3 regions of the Kluyvera ascorbata genome follow, and region 1 is predicted to be linked to each of the others. Evidence: predicted binding sites of a transcription regulator. Region 1 holds the regulator's gene; each other region holds the start of a gene.

The links. The regulator PurR, encoded in region 1, represses purine synthesis genes. The targets are predictions, from matches to a motif close to CANGCAAACGTTTGCNTG.
Region 2: carA (glutamine-hydrolyzing carbamoyl-phosphate synthase small subunit) is a predicted target of PurR. The motif match lies at 1,817-1,834, and genes of this name have one in related genera.
Region 3: MY052_RS00500 (nucleobase:cation symporter-2 family protein) is a predicted target of PurR. The motif match lies at 2,865-2,882, and genes of this name have one in related genera.

Annotation. Positions count from the first base shown of each region.
Region 1 is NZ_CP096201.1:2,638,242-2,644,355, reverse strand. Features, by position in the region: gene punC (purine nucleoside transporter PunC) at 1-568, opposite strand, end outside; gene punR (DNA-binding transcriptional activator PunR) at 682-1,593, shown strand; gene purR (HTH-type transcriptional repressor PurR) at 1,612-2,637, opposite strand; gene cydH (cytochrome bd-I oxidase subunit CydH) at 2,933-3,022, shown strand; gene MY052_RS12495 (MFS transporter) at 3,183-4,349, shown strand; gene sodB (superoxide dismutase [Fe]) at 4,429-5,010, opposite strand; gene MY052_RS12485 (C40 family peptidase) at 5,133-5,954, opposite strand.
Region 2 is NZ_CP096201.1:4,237,823-4,243,936, reverse strand. Features, by position in the region: gene citG (triphosphoribosyl-dephospho-CoA synthase CitG) at 1-469, shown strand, start outside; gene dapB (4-hydroxy-tetrahydrodipicolinate reductase) at 649-1,470, shown strand; gene carA (glutamine-hydrolyzing carbamoyl-phosphate synthase small subunit) at 1,926-3,074, shown strand; gene carB (carbamoyl-phosphate synthase large subunit) at 3,093-6,114, shown strand, end outside.
Region 3 is NZ_CP096201.1:104,899-111,012, reverse strand. Features, by position in the region: gene glpK (glycerol kinase GlpK) at 1-1,373, shown strand, start outside; gene gltS (sodium/glutamate symporter) at 1,449-2,651, opposite strand; gene MY052_RS00500 (nucleobase:cation symporter-2 family protein) at 2,936-4,327, shown strand; gene MY052_RS00495 (AsmA family protein) at 4,447-6,114, shown strand, end outside.

The sequences.
Region 1 (6,114 bases):
TCGCGGCGTGCTTTTTGTGCGCCGGTTTCAGGCGGAATGCCGGCAGCATCAGGAGCAGCGTAATAATAAACAGCGTGGCGAAAATAGCCTGCCAGTCAAAGTGTGCCAGCAGCCAGCTACCCAGCAGCGGGGCGAGCGCCGGTGATAGCCCAACCAGCGGCATGATGGTGGCGAAAATACGGTTAGTACGCTGGGCCGGATAGTAATCGGTGACCATGGCCTGCCAGGTCACCGCAGCCGCACAGACGCCAACGGCCTGTACAAAGCGCAGCACCAGCAGCGTGGTGCCATCGCGCACCCACAGCATACCAATGCAGCCAATAGCAAAAATGGTTAACCCAGTCAGCAAAATAGGCTTGCGACCATAGCGATCTGACAGCGGTCCCCACAAAAGCTGCGCGACGGCAAAGCCTGCCAGAAACAGGCTGAGGCTCGCACTGACGGCGGAAGCCGGCGTTTGCAGGTCTTCCTGAATGGCGGCAAAAGCGGGGAGATACATATCGGTGGCCAGAAAGCCTAATACGCTCAATCCCGCGAGCCAGACTAAAAATCCTTTCCCAGGTTGCATAAACTTCGCCCTTTTTATCATGAGTAAACAATGCCGCTGAGTGTAGAGAGTGCATAACGGCTTGTGAAACGCTAATATTTGCGCCATGGATTCAAAATATTTGAAGGCAAAAAATGTGGTCTGAATATTCTCTGGAAGTCGTTGATGCGGTGGCGCGCAACGGCAGCTTTAGCGCCGCGGCGCAGGAACTGCACCGTGTGCCTTCTGCGGTGAGCTACACGGTACGCCAGCTAGAGGAGTGGCTAGCCGTGCCGCTGTTCGAACGTCGTCATCGCGACGTAGAACTGACCCCAGCGGGGGCATGGTTTTTGAAAGAGGGACGTTCTGTTATCAAAAAAATGCAGATCACCCGTCAGCAGTGCCAGCAAATTGCTAACGGTTGGCGAGGGCAGCTGGCGATTGCGGTCGATAATATCGTGAAGCCCCAGCGAACTCGCCAGCTGATCGTCGATTTCTATCGTCATTTCAGCGATGTGGAACTGATTGTTTACCAGGAGGTATTCAACGGCGTCTGGGATGCGCTGGCGGACGGTCGTGTGGAACTGGCGATTGGCGCAACCCAGGCGATTCCGGTCGGTGGCCGTTTCGCTTTCCGTGATATGGGGATGCTCAACTGGCATTGCGTGGTCGCCAGTACGCATCCGTTGGCTCGAATGGACGGTCCACTGAGCGACGACGTGTTGCGCAACTGGCCGTCGCTGGTGCGTGAAGATACGTCGCGATCTCTGCCGAAGCGAACGACCTGGCTGCTCGATAACCAAAAACGCGTGGTCGTGCCGGATTGGGCCTCAGCGGAAACCTGTATCTCGGCGGGGCTTTGTGCGGCGATGGTGCCAGGACATCAGGCGCAGCCGTGGCTGGAAAGCGGAGAGTGGGTCGTGTTACAGCTTGAGAACCCGTTCCCGGATGCCGCCTGTTGTCTGACGTGGCAGCAAAGCGAAGCGTCGCCGGCGCTTAACTGGTTGCTGGAGTATCTGGGGGATAGCGAAACGTTAAATGAAGAGTGGCTGCGGACACCCGAGTAGGGTGTCCGCGGGTCATGCTTAGCGGCGATAGTCGCGGAACGGACCGTCGGCCACGGAACGACGTTCGATAAGGCGCGGATGCACCTCAATCGATTGAGACGTCTCGCGTTTGCTGACGATGCGATCCATCAGCATATTGAAGGCCGTTTCGCCGAGTGAATCTTTCGGCTGATGAATGGTGGTCAGCGCTGGGGTGAAGAAACGTGAGTTGCGCACGTTATCATAGCCGATGAGCGAAATATCCTGCGGCACGCGCAGCCCCATCTCATCTGCCGCACACAGGGCACCCATCGCCATAATGTCCCCGCCGCAGAAGATAGCGGTAGGGCGCGGATGCTGTGACAGAATTTGTTGCATGGCGCGATAACCTGACTCTGGCTCAAAGTCACCCTGCACAATCCAGTTGGCTGGCACGTTAATTTGCGCTTCTTCCATGGCTTTCATAAAGCCCGCAAGACGGCCTGCGCCGGTGTTACGCTCCAGAGGGCCTGGGATCACGCCAATATCGCGGTGTCCGCGCTCAATCAGGTAACGGCCCGCGGTGTAACCACCTTCAAATGCGTTATCAATAACGGAGTCGGTAAAGTCTGCTTTGGCTTCGCCCCAGTCCATGACGACCATCGGGATGTGACGGTACTCTTCCAGCATCGACAGCAGCGACTCTGGGTACTCAGAGCACATGACCAGCAGGCCATCGACGCGCTTTTGCGCCATCATTGACAGGTAGGCGCGCTGCTTTTCCAGGTTGTTCCAGGCGTTACCCAGAATCAGGGTATAGCCTTTCTCAAAGCAGTTTTTCTCAACGGCTTCGATAATTTCGGCAAAGTAGGCCGCTTCGCTGCTGGTCGCCAGTAAACCAATCGATTTGGTATGGTTAACCTTGAGGCTACGGGCAACGGCGCTTGGCGAGTAGTGCAGCTCTTTGATTGCCGCCCAGACGGCTTCACGCGTCTCTTCAGCAACAAAACGCGTCTTGTTAATTACATGTGATACGGTTGTAGTGGAAACGTTTGCGCGCTTCGCTACATCTTTAATAGTTGCCATTCCATTTCACTCCAGACCCTGGCCTGCCCCTGATAAAATCGAAAGGAAAACGTTTGCCTTCACACACCCTGACGCAATTTTATGGATTGCGATTCGCCGGGAAAACGATACAGGACGACAGGAGGGGGTCAATGGCCGGTACGCTTATAAATAAGCGTCGAATTCTGACTTATCCTGGCGCAAAGTGGAAGAGCAAAAAACAACATCCTGCTAAAACTGTGAAGATTTTTGCGCAATACTGTGCAAAAATGAGTTAGCTCAGTTTTGCTGTGGAAATAAAAAGGAGAAAAAATTGATGAGTACCGAACTTAAGCTGTCGCTCTCTACCACCGTTATTACGCTGGCGCTGATCGTCGCTGCCGCGTTGACTGCCGTTCTGCATTAATTCCTCTGCGGGGGAGCGTCCGCTCCCTCCTGTCTGATTGTTACCGAATTCGCAATAATCTTTTGCAGTTTTGTACACTTCTGTTTTTCTGTGATTAATGTCATGCTTTTGCATTATGTCCTTATGCCGCGTCTGTTGTGCGGCCACTCGGAGCTTGAGCATGAAAATTAACTTCCCCTTACTGGCGTTAGCCGTCGGTGCCTTTGGTATCGGCACCACCGAGTTCTCGCCGATGGGGCTTCTGCCGGTCATCGCCAAAGGGGTGGACGTTTCCATTCCTGCCGCCGGGATGCTGATCAGTGCCTATGCGGTCGGCGTCATGGTCGGTGCGCCGTTGATGACGCTGCTGCTTTCGCATCGCGCTCGCCGAAATGCGCTGATTTTCTTAATGGCGATTTTTACTCTCGGCAACGTGCTTTCTGCCATCGCGCCGGATTACACCACGCTGCTGTTGTCGCGCATTATTACCAGCCTTAATCACGGCGCGTTCTTTGGCCTGGGTTCGGTGGTGGCGGCGAGCGTCGTGCCGAAGCACAAACAGGCGAGCGCAGTAGCCACTATGTTTATGGGGCTGACTATCGCGAATATCGGTGGTGTACCTGCCGCGACGTGGCTGGGTGAAACCATCGGCTGGCGTATGTCGTTCCTGGCCACCGCCGGGCTTGGCGTTATCGCGATTCTGGGGCTGTGGTTCTCGCTGCCGAAGGGCGGGGCAGGCGAAAGACCGGACGTGAAGCGTGAACTGTCGGTGCTGGTGCGTCCACAGGTGCTTTCAGCCCTGTTAACCACCGTGCTGGGCGCGGGCGCGATGTTTACACTCTATACCTATATTTCGCCGGTGCTGCGTACCATCACTCACGCGACCCCGGGCTTTATTACCCTGATGCTGGTGCTGATTGGCGTGGGCTTTTCTATCGGTAACTTCCTCGGCGGTAAATTTGCAGACCGCTCGGTGAGCGGGACGCTGAAAGGCTTCCTGGGGCTGCTGATGGTCATAATGCTGGCCATACCTTTCCTTGCGCAAACGCAGGTTGGCGCGGCGTTCAGTATGGTGGTCTGGGGTGCGGCAACCTTCGCGGTGGTGCCACCGTTGCAAATGCGCGTGATGCGCGTGGCTCACGAAGCGCCGGGCCTTTCTTCCTCGGTGAATATCGGGGCGTTCAACCTGGGGAACGCACTGGGTGCGGTTGCGGGTGGGGCGGTTATTTCCGGTGGTCTGGGATATAGCTTTGTACCGGTCATGGGGGCAATAGTGGCAGCCCTGGCCCTGTTGGTGGTTTTTCTGAGCGGACGTTCGCGTGGTGAAGAAGCCCTGGCTCGTCAGTAAAAACAAAAACGCAGAAGGTCTCCCTTCTGCGTGATACGAGATAACCCGGCGAAGCGTTGCGATGCCGGGTTATTTTTGCTTAGGCTGCCAGATTCTTAGCAACGAATTCCCAGTTAACCAGAGCCCAGAAGTGCTCCAGATAGTTTGGACGCGCGTTGCGGTAATCGATGTAGTAAGCGTGTTCCCACACGTCAACGGTCAGCAGCGGCGTCGCGTCGGTGGTCAGCGGAGTCGCTGCGTTAGACGTAGAGACGATAGCCAGGGAGCCGTCAGCTTTCTTCACAAGCCAGGTCCAGCCAGCGCCGAAGTTTTTAACCGCGGCATCGGTGAACTGCGCTTTGAATTCAGCGAAGCTGCCGAAGGATTTGGTAATGGCTTCAGCGACTGCACCGGTTGGTTCGCCACCGGCGTTTGGTGCCAGGCAGTTCCAGTAGAAGGTGTGGTTCCAGACCTGTGCAGCGTTGTTGAACACGCCGCCTTCAGATGAACGCACGATCTCTTCCAGCGTTTTACCTTCAAACGCGGTGCCTTTGATCAGGTTGTTCAGGTTAGTGACATAGGTCTGGTGGTGTTTGCCATAGTGATACTCGAGCGTTTCCACGGAAATGTGTGGAACCAGAGCGTCTTTGGCATACGGTAATGCAGGTAATTCGAACGACATTGCTTCTCTCCTTATTATATTTGTACACTCAATAACCATGTACTGAGTAGGGATAGAGTAGCAAATTAAAAGGTGAGATAAAAGATAAGCTTACCCCGTTTATTAACAAACGGGGTAAGTGATTAACGAATTGTCTTAGGGGTAACAACACGGCGTGCGCCGACGTAGTGACGTACCCAATAATCTTCGCTCAGCGAGGTTATCTGGATGTCCTGGCCGGTACGCGGGGACTGAATAAATTTGCCGTTACCGACATACACGCCTACATGATCGGCGGTGCCGCGGCCCTGAGTGCGGAAGAAGACCAGATCGCCACTTTCCAGCTCACCACGTTCAACCGGACGCGCATCGCGCAAGTGATACATTTCATTAGCAGTGCGTGGAATACGGATGTTGACCAGATCTTTGTAAGCGTAATAGACCAGACCGCTGCAATCAAAACCGGTACGCGGAGAGTTGCCACCCCAGCGGTATGGTTTCCCTAACTGACCCATCAGCTTATTCATTGCGGTCTTCTGTACTTTCTGAACGCGAACTTTGTGCGCGGCGGCAATGGTAGTTGGTTTGGACTCTACAGGGCTGGTGGTGCAGACCTTCTTGTGACCTTTGCGAACCTTGCAGGTCGTAGTGACGCTGGCGGTTTTCACTGCGCTGCTTTTCACGCGGGTTTTAGCGGAGGCGGTTTTTGATTTGCTGGAAACTGGGGCCGCTTTCTTCGCGACGGCTGGCGTGGTTTTCTTCTTAGCGGCAACCGGAGTCGATTTTTTCTTAGCGTTAGATTTATTGTCCGCGTTCTTTTTCTTGCGTTCACTGCTTTTTACAGGGAGCGACTTTTGCGCCGTTGGGGTTTTGGCATGCCCTGTAGCATGCGCCAACGGCGTGAAGGATAACGATGTAAACAGCAATGCACAGAGCGTGAACGACCATTTTTTTATCTGCGCCACTGAACAACCCTCTGAGTAAGATGCAGGCTAAATGTCCTTGCCTGGGTATGGTTTACAAAACCCAACGATTCTAATCCATAAAAACACGAAATGTTAATAGTGTTTTTATAGATAAAACGTTGTTTCGTTAGCAACTGCAAAAAAAAACATCATTTGATAC
Region 2 (6,114 bases), 1.6 Mb from region 1:
GAGTTTGTGTCGGGATATGGTCGCGCGTGAACTGTCTCTGGATAAAGGTGGCAATCTCAGCAAGGGCGAACGGCACTTTCTGCGTTATGGGTTGGCGGGCGCGCGCGGCGAGGCGGAAAGCGGTTTTCGTACTGTCAGAACGCAGGCACTGCCCGTTTACCATCGCGTACTCAAGGAGCATGACGACGCCAATCTGGCGCTGCTACAAACGTTATTGCATCTGATGGCCTGGAATGATGACACCAATCTGGTTTCCCGTGGTGGGCTGGAAGGGCTCAATTATGTACAACAACAGGCGCAAAAATTATTGTGGCAGGGCGGGGTGCTGGTTGACGGTGGGATTGAAGCGATGCAGCAGTTTGATGATGAGCTGATAGCGCGCAATCTTAGCCCAGGAGGCAGTGCAGATTTACTGGCAGTGACCTGGTTTTTAAGTCATTTCCCGGCTGGTCCTTTCTATTCTGAGTAAGTTTCACTTCATTATCTTCCTATGCTATTGATTCATCCTGCGGGATGAATCATGTCTTTTACTGATATTCCTCTCTGTTTATCATTAAATTCTAATTATCGGCGTTTTCGGCTGGCGACCCTGTTGTGGGCTGGTTACTCTGAAAACGATTTACGCAATTTTAACAAAAGAGAATAGCTATGCATGAAGCACAAATCCGCGTCGCCATTGCAGGCGCTGGCGGGCGCATGGGACGGCAGTTAATCCAGGCAACGCTGGCGATGGAAGGAGTTCAATTAGGGGCTGCGCTGGAGCGTGAAGGCTCTTCTTTACTGGGCAGCGATGCTGGTGAAATGGCGGGTGCTGGTCAATCTGGCGTCACCGTTCAGAGCAGCCTGGAAGCGGTAAAAGATGATTTTGACGTGTTCATCGATTTTACCCGTCCGGAAGGCACGCTGGCACATCTGGCGTTTTGCCGCCAGCATGGTAAAGGCATGGTCATTGGCACCACCGGCTTCGACGATGCCGGTAAGCAGGCCATTCGCGACGCTTCACAAGAGATTGCGATCGTTTTCGCGGCCAACTTTAGCGTCGGCGTTAACGTCATGCTTAAGCTGCTGGAGAAAGCGGCGAAAGTGATGGGCGACTATACCGATATCGAAATTATTGAAGCGCACCACCGCCATAAAGTGGATGCACCATCGGGTACGGCACTGGCGATGGGTGAAGCGATCGCCGGGGCGCTGGATAAAGATCTGAAGGACTGCGCGGTCTACTCGCGCGAAGGTTATACCGGTGAACGCGTACCGGGCACCATTGGTTTTGCCACCGTTCGCGCCGGGGACATTGTTGGTGAACACACCGCGATGTTTGCCGATATTGGCGAGCGTGTAGAGATTACGCATAAGGCTTCCAGCCGCATGACGTTTGCTAACGGCGCGGTAAGATCGGCTCAGTGGCTCAAGTCTAAGAAAAATGGTCTTTTTGATATGCGTGATGTGCTGAATTTGAATGAATTATAAGTATTTATTACCCATCGTGATGTGGTTATTGTAGTCATAATTACTTGATTACACAGGGCAATATTTTATTGCCCTTTATTTTGCCTTTTGTTTTATGATTCTGTTTTGAGTTTGGTGTTTTTATAAGTTATCTATCGAAAATGTGTTGGTTAAATGTAAATTTTGACCATCCGGTCTACTTTTTTACGCTCCCCGCTGAAATTTAACACTCTTCCTGCTCCGCAAGCGTTTTCTACAATGAGTTAGTTGATCTTTTTGATGGCTATCGCCTTGCTGTCACATCAGTGGCGCAAAATAATAATAAAAATTGTCCTTTAAGGTAGACATTTGCCGAGGCTGTCACTAGAATGCCGCCGTTTGCCAGAAATTCATCGGTAAGCAGATTTGCATTGATTTGTGCCATTGTTATGAATTAATATGCAAATAAAGCGAGTAAATATTCTCTGGAGGGTGTTTTGATTAAGTCAGCGCTATTGGTTCTGGAAGACGGAACCCAGTTTTACGGTCGGGCCATAGGGGCAACGGGTTCGGCGGTTGGGGAAGTCGTTTTCAATACTTCAATGACCGGTTATCAAGAAATCCTCACTGATCCTTCCTATTCTCGCCAAATCGTCACCCTTACTTATCCCCATATTGGTAATGTCGGCACCAACGCCGCCGATGAAGAGTCCTCTCAGGTTCACGCTCAGGGTCTGGTTATTCGCGACCTGCCGCTGATTGCCAGCAACTACCGCAACACCGAAGACCTCTCTTCTTACCTCAAACGGCATAACATCGTGGCGATTGCCGATATCGATACGCGTAAGCTGACGCGACTGCTGCGCGAGAAGGGCGCTCAGAACGGCTGCATCATCGCAGGCGATAATCTGGATGCTAAGCTGGCCTTAGAAAAAGCCAAAGCGTTTCCAGGCTTAAATGGGATGGACCTGGCAAAAGAAGTGACCACGGCTGAATCCTACAGCTGGACGCAGGGTAGCTGGACACTGGCGGGTGACCTGCCGGAAGCCAAGTCCGAAGAAGAGCTGCCGTTCCACGTCGTTGCCTACGATTTTGGCGCGAAGCGCAACATCCTGCGCATGCTGGTTGACCGCGGCTGCCGCCTGACGGTGGTACCGGCGAAGACCTCCGCCGAAGAAGTGCTGGCGATGAATCCAGACGGCGTGTTCCTGTCTAACGGCCCTGGCGACCCGGCGCCGTGCGACTACGCCATCGACGCGATTGAAAAATTCCTCCAGACCAACGTTCCGGTGTTTGGCATCTGCCTCGGCCATCAGCTGCTGGCGCTGGCGAGCGGTGCGAAGACCATCAAGATGAAATTTGGTCACCACGGTGGTAACCACCCGGTGAAAGACATGGACAAGAACGTGGTGATGATCACCGCGCAGAACCACGGCTTTGCGGTTGATGAAGACTCGCTGCCGGCCAACCTGCGCGTAACCCACAAATCTCTGTTCGACGGTACCCTGCAGGGGATTCACCGTACCGATAAACCGGCGTTCAGCTTCCAGGGCCACCCAGAGGCGAGCCCAGGCCCGCACGATGCGGCACCGCTGTTCGACCACTTTATCGAGCTTATTGAGCAATACCGTCAGTCCGCGAAATAATCAGGAGTAATAAGAGCCATGCCAAAACGTACAGACATAAAAAGTATCCTGATTCTGGGCGCGGGCCCGATTGTTATCGGTCAGGCGTGTGAGTTTGACTACTCTGGTGCCCAGGCGTGTAAAGCGCTGCGCGAAGAGGGCTACCGCGTCATCCTGGTGAACTCCAACCCAGCTACCATCATGACCGACCCGGAAATGGCCGATGCCACCTACATCGAGCCGATTCACTGGGAAGTGGTGCGTAAAATCATCGAAAAAGAGCGTCCGGATGCGGTTCTGCCAACGATGGGCGGCCAGACCGCGCTGAACTGCGCGCTGGAGCTGGAGCGTCAGGGCGTGCTGGAAGAGTTCGGCGTGACCATGATTGGTGCTACCGCCGACGCGATTGATAAAGCAGAAGACCGTCGCCGTTTCGACGTCGCGATGAAGAAAATCGGCCTCGACACCGCGCGTTCCGGTATCGCGCACACCATGGAAGAAGCGCTGGCGGTTGCCGCTGACGTTGGCTTCCCATGCATCATCCGCCCAAGCTTCACCATGGGCGGCACCGGTGGCGGTATCGCCTACAACCGCGAAGAGTTTGAAGAAATCTGCGAACGCGGTCTGGATCTCTCGCCAACCAACGAGCTGCTGATTGATGAATCGCTGATCGGCTGGAAAGAGTACGAGATGGAAGTGGTGCGTGACAAAAACGACAACTGCATCATCGTCTGCTCTATCGAAAACTTCGATGCGATGGGCATCCACACCGGTGACTCCATCACCGTCGCGCCAGCGCAGACCCTGACCGACAAAGAATACCAAATCATGCGTAACGCCTCGATGGCGGTACTGCGTGAAATCGGCGTAGAAACCGGTGGTTCTAACGTGCAGTTCTCGGTGAACCCGAAAGATGGTCGCCTGATTGTTATCGAAATGAACCCGCGCGTATCCCGCTCCTCGGCGCTGGCCTCGAAAGCGACCGGTTTCCCGATTGCTAAAGTGGCTGCCAAGCTGGCAGTGGGTTACACCCTCGATGAACTGATGAACGACATCACCGGCGGCCGTACCCCGGCTTCCTTCGAGCCGTCCATCGACTACGTTGTGACTAAGATTCCACGCTTCAACTTCGAGAAATTCGTTGGCGCTAACGACCGTCTGACCACGCAGATGAAATCTGTCGGTGAAGTGATGGCGATTGGTCGCACGCAGCAGGAATCCCTGCAGAAAGCGCTGCGCGGTCTGGAAGTGGGCGCGACCGGCTTCGACCCGAAAGTGAGCCTCGACGACCCTGAAGCGCTGACCAAAATCCGCCGTGAGCTGAAAGACGCAGGCGCTGAGCGTATCTGGTACATCGCCGATGCCTTCCGCGCGGGCCTCTCCGTCGACGGCGTGTTCAACCTGACCAACATCGACCGCTGGTTCCTGGTACAGATTGAAGAGCTGGTGCGTCTGGAAGAAAAAGTGGCGGAAGTGGGCATCAACGGCCTTGACGCTGACTTCCTGTTCCACCTGAAACGCAAAGGCTTTGCCGATGCGCGTCTGGCAAAACTGGCGGGCGTACGCGAAGCGGAAATCCGCAAGCTGCGTGACCAGTACAACCTGCACCCGGTCTACAAGCGTGTAGACACCTGTGCGGCGGAATTTGCTACCGACACCGCTTACATGTACTCCACCTATGAAGAAGAGTGCGAGTCCAATCCTTCCGTTGACCGCGATAAAATCATGGTCCTCGGCGGCGGCCCGAACCGTATCGGTCAGGGTATCGAATTTGACTACTGCTGCGTACACGCCTCGCTGGCGCTGCGCGAAGACGGTTACGAGACCATCATGGTCAACTGTAACCCGGAAACCGTCTCTACCGACTATGACACTTCCGACCGCCTGTACTTCGAGCCGGTAACCCTGGAAGACGTGCTGGAAATCGTGCGCATCGAGAAGCCGAAGGGCGTTATCGTACAGTACGGCGGCCAGACCCCGCTGAAGCTGGCGCGTGAACTGGAAGCCGCAGGCGTACCGGTTATTGGTACCAGCCCGGATGCTATCGACCGTGCAGAAGACCGTGAGCGCTTCCAGCATGCGGTTGACCGTCTGAAGCTGAAACAGCCAGCCAACGCCACCGTGACCGCGATTGAACAAGCGGTTGAGAAGGCAAAAGAGATTGGCTACCCGCTGGTGGTGCGTCCGTCCTACGTTCTCGGCGGCCGTGCGATGGAAATCGTCTACGACGAAGCTGACCTTAAGCGCTACTTCCAGACCGCCGTCAGCGTTTCCAACGACGCGCCGGTGCTGCTGGACCGCTTCCTCGACGATGCGATTGAAGTCGACGTCGACGCTATCTGCGACGGCGAAATGGTGCTGATTGGCGGCATCATGGAGCACATCGAGCAGGCTGGCGTTCACTCCGGTGACTCCGCGTGTTCCCTGCCAGCCTACACGCTGAGCCAGGAAATTCAGGACGTGATGCGTGAGCAGGTGCAGAAGCTGGCCTTCGAGCTGCAGGTTCGCGGCCTGATGAACGTGCAGTTCGCGGTGAAAGACAACGAAGTCTACCTGATTGAAGTCAACCCGCGTGCGGCGCGTACCGTACCGTTCGTCTCCAAAGCGACCGGCGTACCGCTGGCGAAAGTGGCGGCGCGCGTGATGGCAGGGAAAACCCTGAAGCAGCAGGGCGTGACCGAAGAAATCATCCCACCGTACTACTCGGTGAAAGAAGTGGTGCTGCCGTTCAACAAATTCCCAGGCGTTGACCCACTGTTAGGGCCAGAAATGCGCTCTACCGGGGAAGTGATGGGCGTGGGCCGTACCTTCGCGGAAGCGTTCGCTAAGGCACAGCTTGGCAGTAACTCCACCATGAAGAAACAGGGCCGTGCGCTGCTCTCCGTTCGCGAAGGCGACAAAGAGCGCGTGGTTGACCTGGCCGCTAAGCTGCTGAAACAGGGCTTCGAGCTGGATGCAACCCACGGTACCGCGATTGTACTGGGTGAAGCGGGTATCAACCCTCGCCTGGTGAACAAGGTGCATGAAGGTCGTCCGCACATTCAGGACCGTATCAAGAATG
Region 3 (6,114 bases), 2.5 Mb from region 1:
TTGAGCACGACCCAATGGAAATCTGGGCAACCCAAAGCTCCACGCTGGTCGAAGTGCTGGCGAAAGCCGATATTAATTCCGACCAGATTGCCGCTATCGGTATCACCAACCAGCGTGAAACCACCGTGGTGTGGGAGCGCGAAACCGGTAAGCCGATTTACAACGCCATCGTCTGGCAGTGCCGCCGCACCGCGGATATCTGTGAACAATTGAAGCGCGACGGCATGGAAGAGTACGTGCGAAAGGCCACCGGCCTGGTAGTGGACCCGTACTTCTCCGGCACCAAAGTGAAGTGGATCCTCGACCACGTCGAAGGCTCCCGCGAGCGTGCGAAACGCGGCGAACTGCTGTTTGGTACCGTTGATACCTGGCTTATCTGGAAAATGACCCAGGGCCGCGTTCACGTCACCGACTACACCAACGCCTCACGTACCATGCTGTTCAACATCAACACGCTGGAGTGGGATGACAAAATGCTGGATGCGCTGGATATCCCGCGCGCCATGCTACCGGAAGTGCGTAAGTCATCTGAAGTGTACGGCCAGACCAACATTGGCGGTAAAGGCGGTACGCGTATTCCTATCGCCGGGATTGCCGGTGACCAGCAGGCGGCGCTGTTCGGCCAGCTGTGCGTGAAAGAAGGGATGGCGAAAAATACCTACGGTACCGGCTGCTTTATGCTGATGAACACCGGTGAGAAAGCGGTGGCCTCCAGCCACGGCCTGCTGACCACCATCGCCTGCGGCCCACGCGGTGAAGTGAACTATGCGCTGGAAGGCGCGGTATTCATGGCGGGCGCGTCCATTCAGTGGCTGCGCGACGAAATGAAGCTGATTAGCGACGCGTTCGACTCCGAGTACTTCGCCACCAAGGTGAAAGACACCAACGGCGTGTACGTGGTACCGGCCTTTACCGGCCTCGGCGCACCGTACTGGGACCCGTATGCTCGTGGTGCCATCTTCGGCCTGACCCGCGGCGTGAACTCGAACCATATTATTCGCGCTACGCTGGAATCCATCGCCTACCAGACCCGCGACGTGCTGGAAGCGATGCAGGCAGACTCTGGTATTCGTCTGCACGCTCTGCGCGTGGACGGTGGCGCGGTCGCCAACAACTTCCTGATGCAGTTCCAGTCCGACATTCTTGGCACTCGCGTTGAGCGTCCGGAAGTGCGCGAAGTAACGGCGCTCGGCGCGGCCTATCTGGCCGGTCTGGCGGTCGGCTTCTGGCAGAACCTGGATGAGCTGCAGGAGAAAGCGGTCATTGAGCGCGAATTCCGCCCGGGGATTGAAACCACCGAGCGTAACTACCGCTACAGCGGCTGGCAGAAAGCGGTGAAACGCGCGTTAGCGTGGGAAGATCACGAAGGGTAAGCACTGAGCCTCGACCGGGCTACCAATCTAATGTAGCCCGGCCGAGCGCAGCGACGCCGGGGACGGCACCAACCATCAACCAAATATCGGCAACATCAAATACAGCTTAATCACCAGCGCGTTGACGATATCAATAAAGAACGCCCCCACCATCGGCACCACCAGAAACGCCATATGTGACGGCCCGAAACGCTCGGTAATGGCCTGCATATTGGCAATCGCCGTTGGCGTTGCGCCAAGGCCAAAGCCGCAGTGACCCGCCGCCAGCACCGCCGCGTCGTAGTTTTTGCCCATCAGACGGTAGGTAACGAAAATGGCGTACAGCCCCATCGCCACGGCCTGCACCGACAAAATGACCAGCATCGGCAGCGCCAGAGAGGCCAGCTCCCACAGCTTAAGCCCCATCAACGCCATCGCCAGGAACAGCGACAGGCTGACGTTACCCAGCACCGACACCGCCCGCTCAAACACGCGGTAAAAGCCCATCAGCGCCAGACCGTTGCTGAGGATCACCCCAACAAACAGCACGCAAACAAACGTTGGCAGCTCGAGTGCCGTACCGGCCAGCAGTTGCGCAATGATTTTGCCGAGCGTGAGGCAAATAGCGATAAGCGCGATAGTCTCAATCATCACCAGCGAGGTAATGCTGCGCCCCACGTCCGGTTTCTCAAACGCCGTTGGCACTTCCTGATCCTCCGGGCTCCCGTCCGGTGAGGAAGAGTGCTTCACCAGATAGCGCGCCACCGGTCCGCCAATCAGACCACCGAGCACCAGCCCGAAGGTGGCGCAGGCCATTGCCACTTCCGTTGCATTTTCAAAGCCATAGCGTTCGATAAACAGCTTGCTCCACGCCGCCCCGGTACCATGACCGCCGGAAAGCGTGATTGACCCCGCCAGCAGGCCCATCAGCGGGTCGAGCCCTAAGAGCTTCGCCATGCCAATGCCCAGCGCGTTTTGCAGCAACAGCAGCCCCACCACCACAATCAGGAACGTCCCCACCACCTTGCCGCCCGCGCGCAGGCTGGCGATATTGGCGTTCAGACCAATAGTGGCGAAGAACGCCAGCATCAGCGGGTCCTTCAGGCTCATGTCGAAGTCGAGTTCCCAGCCCATGCTCTTTTTCAGCACCAGCAGCGCCAGCGCCACCAGCAGGCCGCCCGCAACGGGCTCAGGGATGGTGTATTTCTTAAGGAAGGGAACGCTCTGAACCAGTTTTCGTCCTAGCAGCAACACCAGCGTTGCGGCAACGAGCGTCGATAAAGTATCGAGATGAAACATAATTACAGCTCCTGACTAAAACGTATGATTCATTCACACGCGACCAATTTCCCATGTCGTCCACGCCTCCTCGTGAGGCGTTGGGCAAAAGTGTAAGCAAGAAAAAGGACAATAGGGTAGAAAAACGTACTATTTGTCATCATTTTCGTTAACTTATCCCGCCAAACCCCCTTAATTTACACGGCTATTTTCCGCAATAATTTGTCATCAGTGAAAGCAACCGATTGCTTTTACCAACCAGTCCGCTAAAATCGCCACTTTTCCACCACGGGATTACCTCTGAGATGTCTTCTAACACACTCGATCAAGCCAATGCGCAACCGATTGCGCATTCGCAGAACAGCGAATTAATCTATCGTCTGGAAGATCGCCCACCGCTGCCGCAGACGCTTTTCGCCGCGTTTCAGCACCTGCTGGCGATGTTTGTTGCGGTGATCACCCCCGCGCTGCTCATCTGCCAGGCGCTGGGCCTGCCAGCGGAAGACACTCAGCACATTATCAGCATGTCGTTATTCGCCTCCGGCGTGGCGTCCATCATTCAGATTAAAGCCTGGGGCCCGGTGGGTTCTGGCTTGCTGTCGATTCAGGGCACCAGCTTCAACTTCGTTGCGCCATTGATTATGGGTGGCACGGCGTTGAAAACCGGCGGCGCGGACGTACCCACGATGATGGCGGCGCTGTTCGGCACCCTGATGCTGGCAAGCTGCACTGAAATGGTTATCTCCCGCGTGCTGCACCTGGCGCGCCGCGTGATTACGCCGCTGGTTTCCGGCGTGGTGGTGATGATTATCGGCCTGTCGCTGATTCAGGTTGGCCTGACCTCCATCGGTGGCGGCTACGCAGCGATGGCAGACCACACCTTCGGCGCGCCGAAAAACCTGCTGCTGGCAGGGATCGTGCTGGCCATTATTATTCTGCTGAACCGCCAGCGTAACCCGTACCTGCGCATCGCCTCTTTGGTGATTGCCATGGCAGCAGGCTACCTGATGGCGTGGTTCCTCGGCATGCTGCCAGAGAACGCGGCCCCGGCGAACAGCAGTCTGATTACCATCCCAACGCCGCTGTATTACGGTTTAGGCATCGACTGGAGCCTGCTGCTGCCGCTGATGCTGGTGTTTATGATCACCTCGCTCGAGACCATTGGCGACATCACCGCCACCTCCGACGTATCCGAGCAGCCGGTTTCCGGCCCGGTCTATATGAAGCGTTTGAAAGGCGGCGTGCTGGCAAACGGCCTGAACTCATGCGTATCGGCCATCTTCAATACCTTCCCGAACTCTTGCTTCGGGCAGAACAACGGCGTGATTCAGCTGACCGGCGTTGCCAGCCGCTACGTGGGCTTCGTGGTGGCACTGATGCTTATCGTACTGGGCCTGTTCCCGGCGGTAAGTGGCTTTGTGCAGCACATTCCTGAGCCGGTGCTCGGCGGCGCAACGCTGGTGATGTTCGGTACCATCGCGGCATCCGGCGTGCGTATCGTCTCCCGCGAACCGCTGAACCGTCGTGCGATCCTGATTATCGCGCTGTCGCTGGCGGTTGGTCTGGGCGTCTCTCAGCAGCCACAAATTCTGCAGTTCGCGCCGGACTGGTTGAAAAACCTGCTCTCTTCCGGTATCGCTGCCGGTGGTATCACCGCGATTATCCTCAACCTGGTCTTCCCGCCGGAAAAAGCGTAATCCCTTCGCGGCAGTGGTTTCGCCACTGCCGCTGACATCGAATAATACGATTCCCGCCTTGAGGAATGCGCATAAATCATGCATAACAGGTTTATGTGCCCTTCTCAGGACGGAAGATCATGAAATTTCTTGGAAAGCTCATTATCTGGCTGTTGATCGCCCTGCTGCTGGTGATCCTGGCCTTCTACTTCTTACTGCAAACGCGCTGGGGCGCACGTCACGTTAGCCAGTGGCTGAGCGACAGTACCCCGTACCACGTGACGTTTGACGCGATGGATCATCGCTTTTCTTCGCCTTCTCATATCCTGCTGAAAAACGTCACCTTTGGCCGCGACGGCAAGCCTGCGACGCTGGTTGCCAAAGCGGTGGATATCGGTCTGAGCTCGCGCCAGATAACGGACCCGCTGCACGTCGATACCATTCTGTTGCAGGACGGCACGCTAAACCTTTCTCCGTCTAACGCCCCGCTGCCGTTTGCCGCAGACCGCCTGCAGCTGAGCAATATGGCGCTGAACAGCCCGGAAACCGGCTGGGATTTGAGCGCTCAGCGCGTCTCCGGCGGCGTGATGCCTTGGGCACCGGTTGCGGGAAACGTGCTGGGCACCAAAGCCCAGATTCAGATGAGCGCAGGCTCGCTGTCGCTTAACGGCATCCCGGCCACCAACGCGCTGATTGAAGGCACCCTCGACAACGGCGAGGTCACCTTAACCACCGTCGGTGCCGATATGGCGCGCGGTTCACTCACCGGCAACGCACGGCGCAACAGCGACGGCAGTTGGGTGGTGGATAATCTGCGTCTTAACGAAATCCGCATGCAGAGCGACAAGCCGCTGCTCGATTTCCTTGCGCCGCTCACCACCGTGCCGTCGTTACAGATTGGCCGTCTTGATATCACCGATGCACGACTGCAAGGTCCGGATTGGGCGGTGACCGACCTCGACCTCAACTTGCGCAACCTGACCCTCAGCCAGGGTGGCTGGCAGAGCGACGACGGTAAAATTTCGATGAATGCCAGCGAGTTTATCTACGGCTCGCTGCACCTGCTCGACCCGATCCTCAACGCGGAATTTTCACCGCAGGGCATTGCGTTGCGCCAGTTTACCTCGCGCTGGGAAGGCGGCATGGTGCGCAGTTCCGGTAACTGGCTGCGCGCCGGGAATGCCCTGGTGCTGGACGACGCGGTCGTCGCCGGGCTGGAGTATACGCTGCCAGAGAACTGGAAAACGCTGTGGATGGAACAGCTACCACCGTGGCTGCAAAGCGTGACCCTGAAGAAATTCGGCGCCAGCCGCAACCTGGTGATTGATATCAACCCTGACTTCCCATGGCAGATCACCGCGCTGGACGGCTACGGCGCCAATCTTCAGTTGGCGAAAAACCGCCAGTGGGGCGTCTGGGGCGGCAGTGCGACGCTGAACGGCGCGGCGGCAACCTTTAACCGCATCGACGTGCGTCGTCCGTCGATGACGCTGAACGCCGATGCCTCGAACGTCAACATCACCGAGCTGAGCGCCTTTACCGAAAAAGGCATTCTGGAGGCCACCGCGACCGTTGCACAGCAGCCACAGCGCCATACCCGCGTGACGCTGAACGGCCGCGGCGTGCCGCTGAACGTGCTCCAGCAATGGGGATGGCCAGCGTTGCCGATTACCGGCGATGGGAATATTCAGCTGACGGCGAGCGGGAATGTGCAGGCCGATGCACCGCTGAAACCGACGGTGAACGGGCAGCTGCATGCGGTGAATATGGATAAGCAGGAAGTCACCCAGCAGATACAGGGTGGAGTG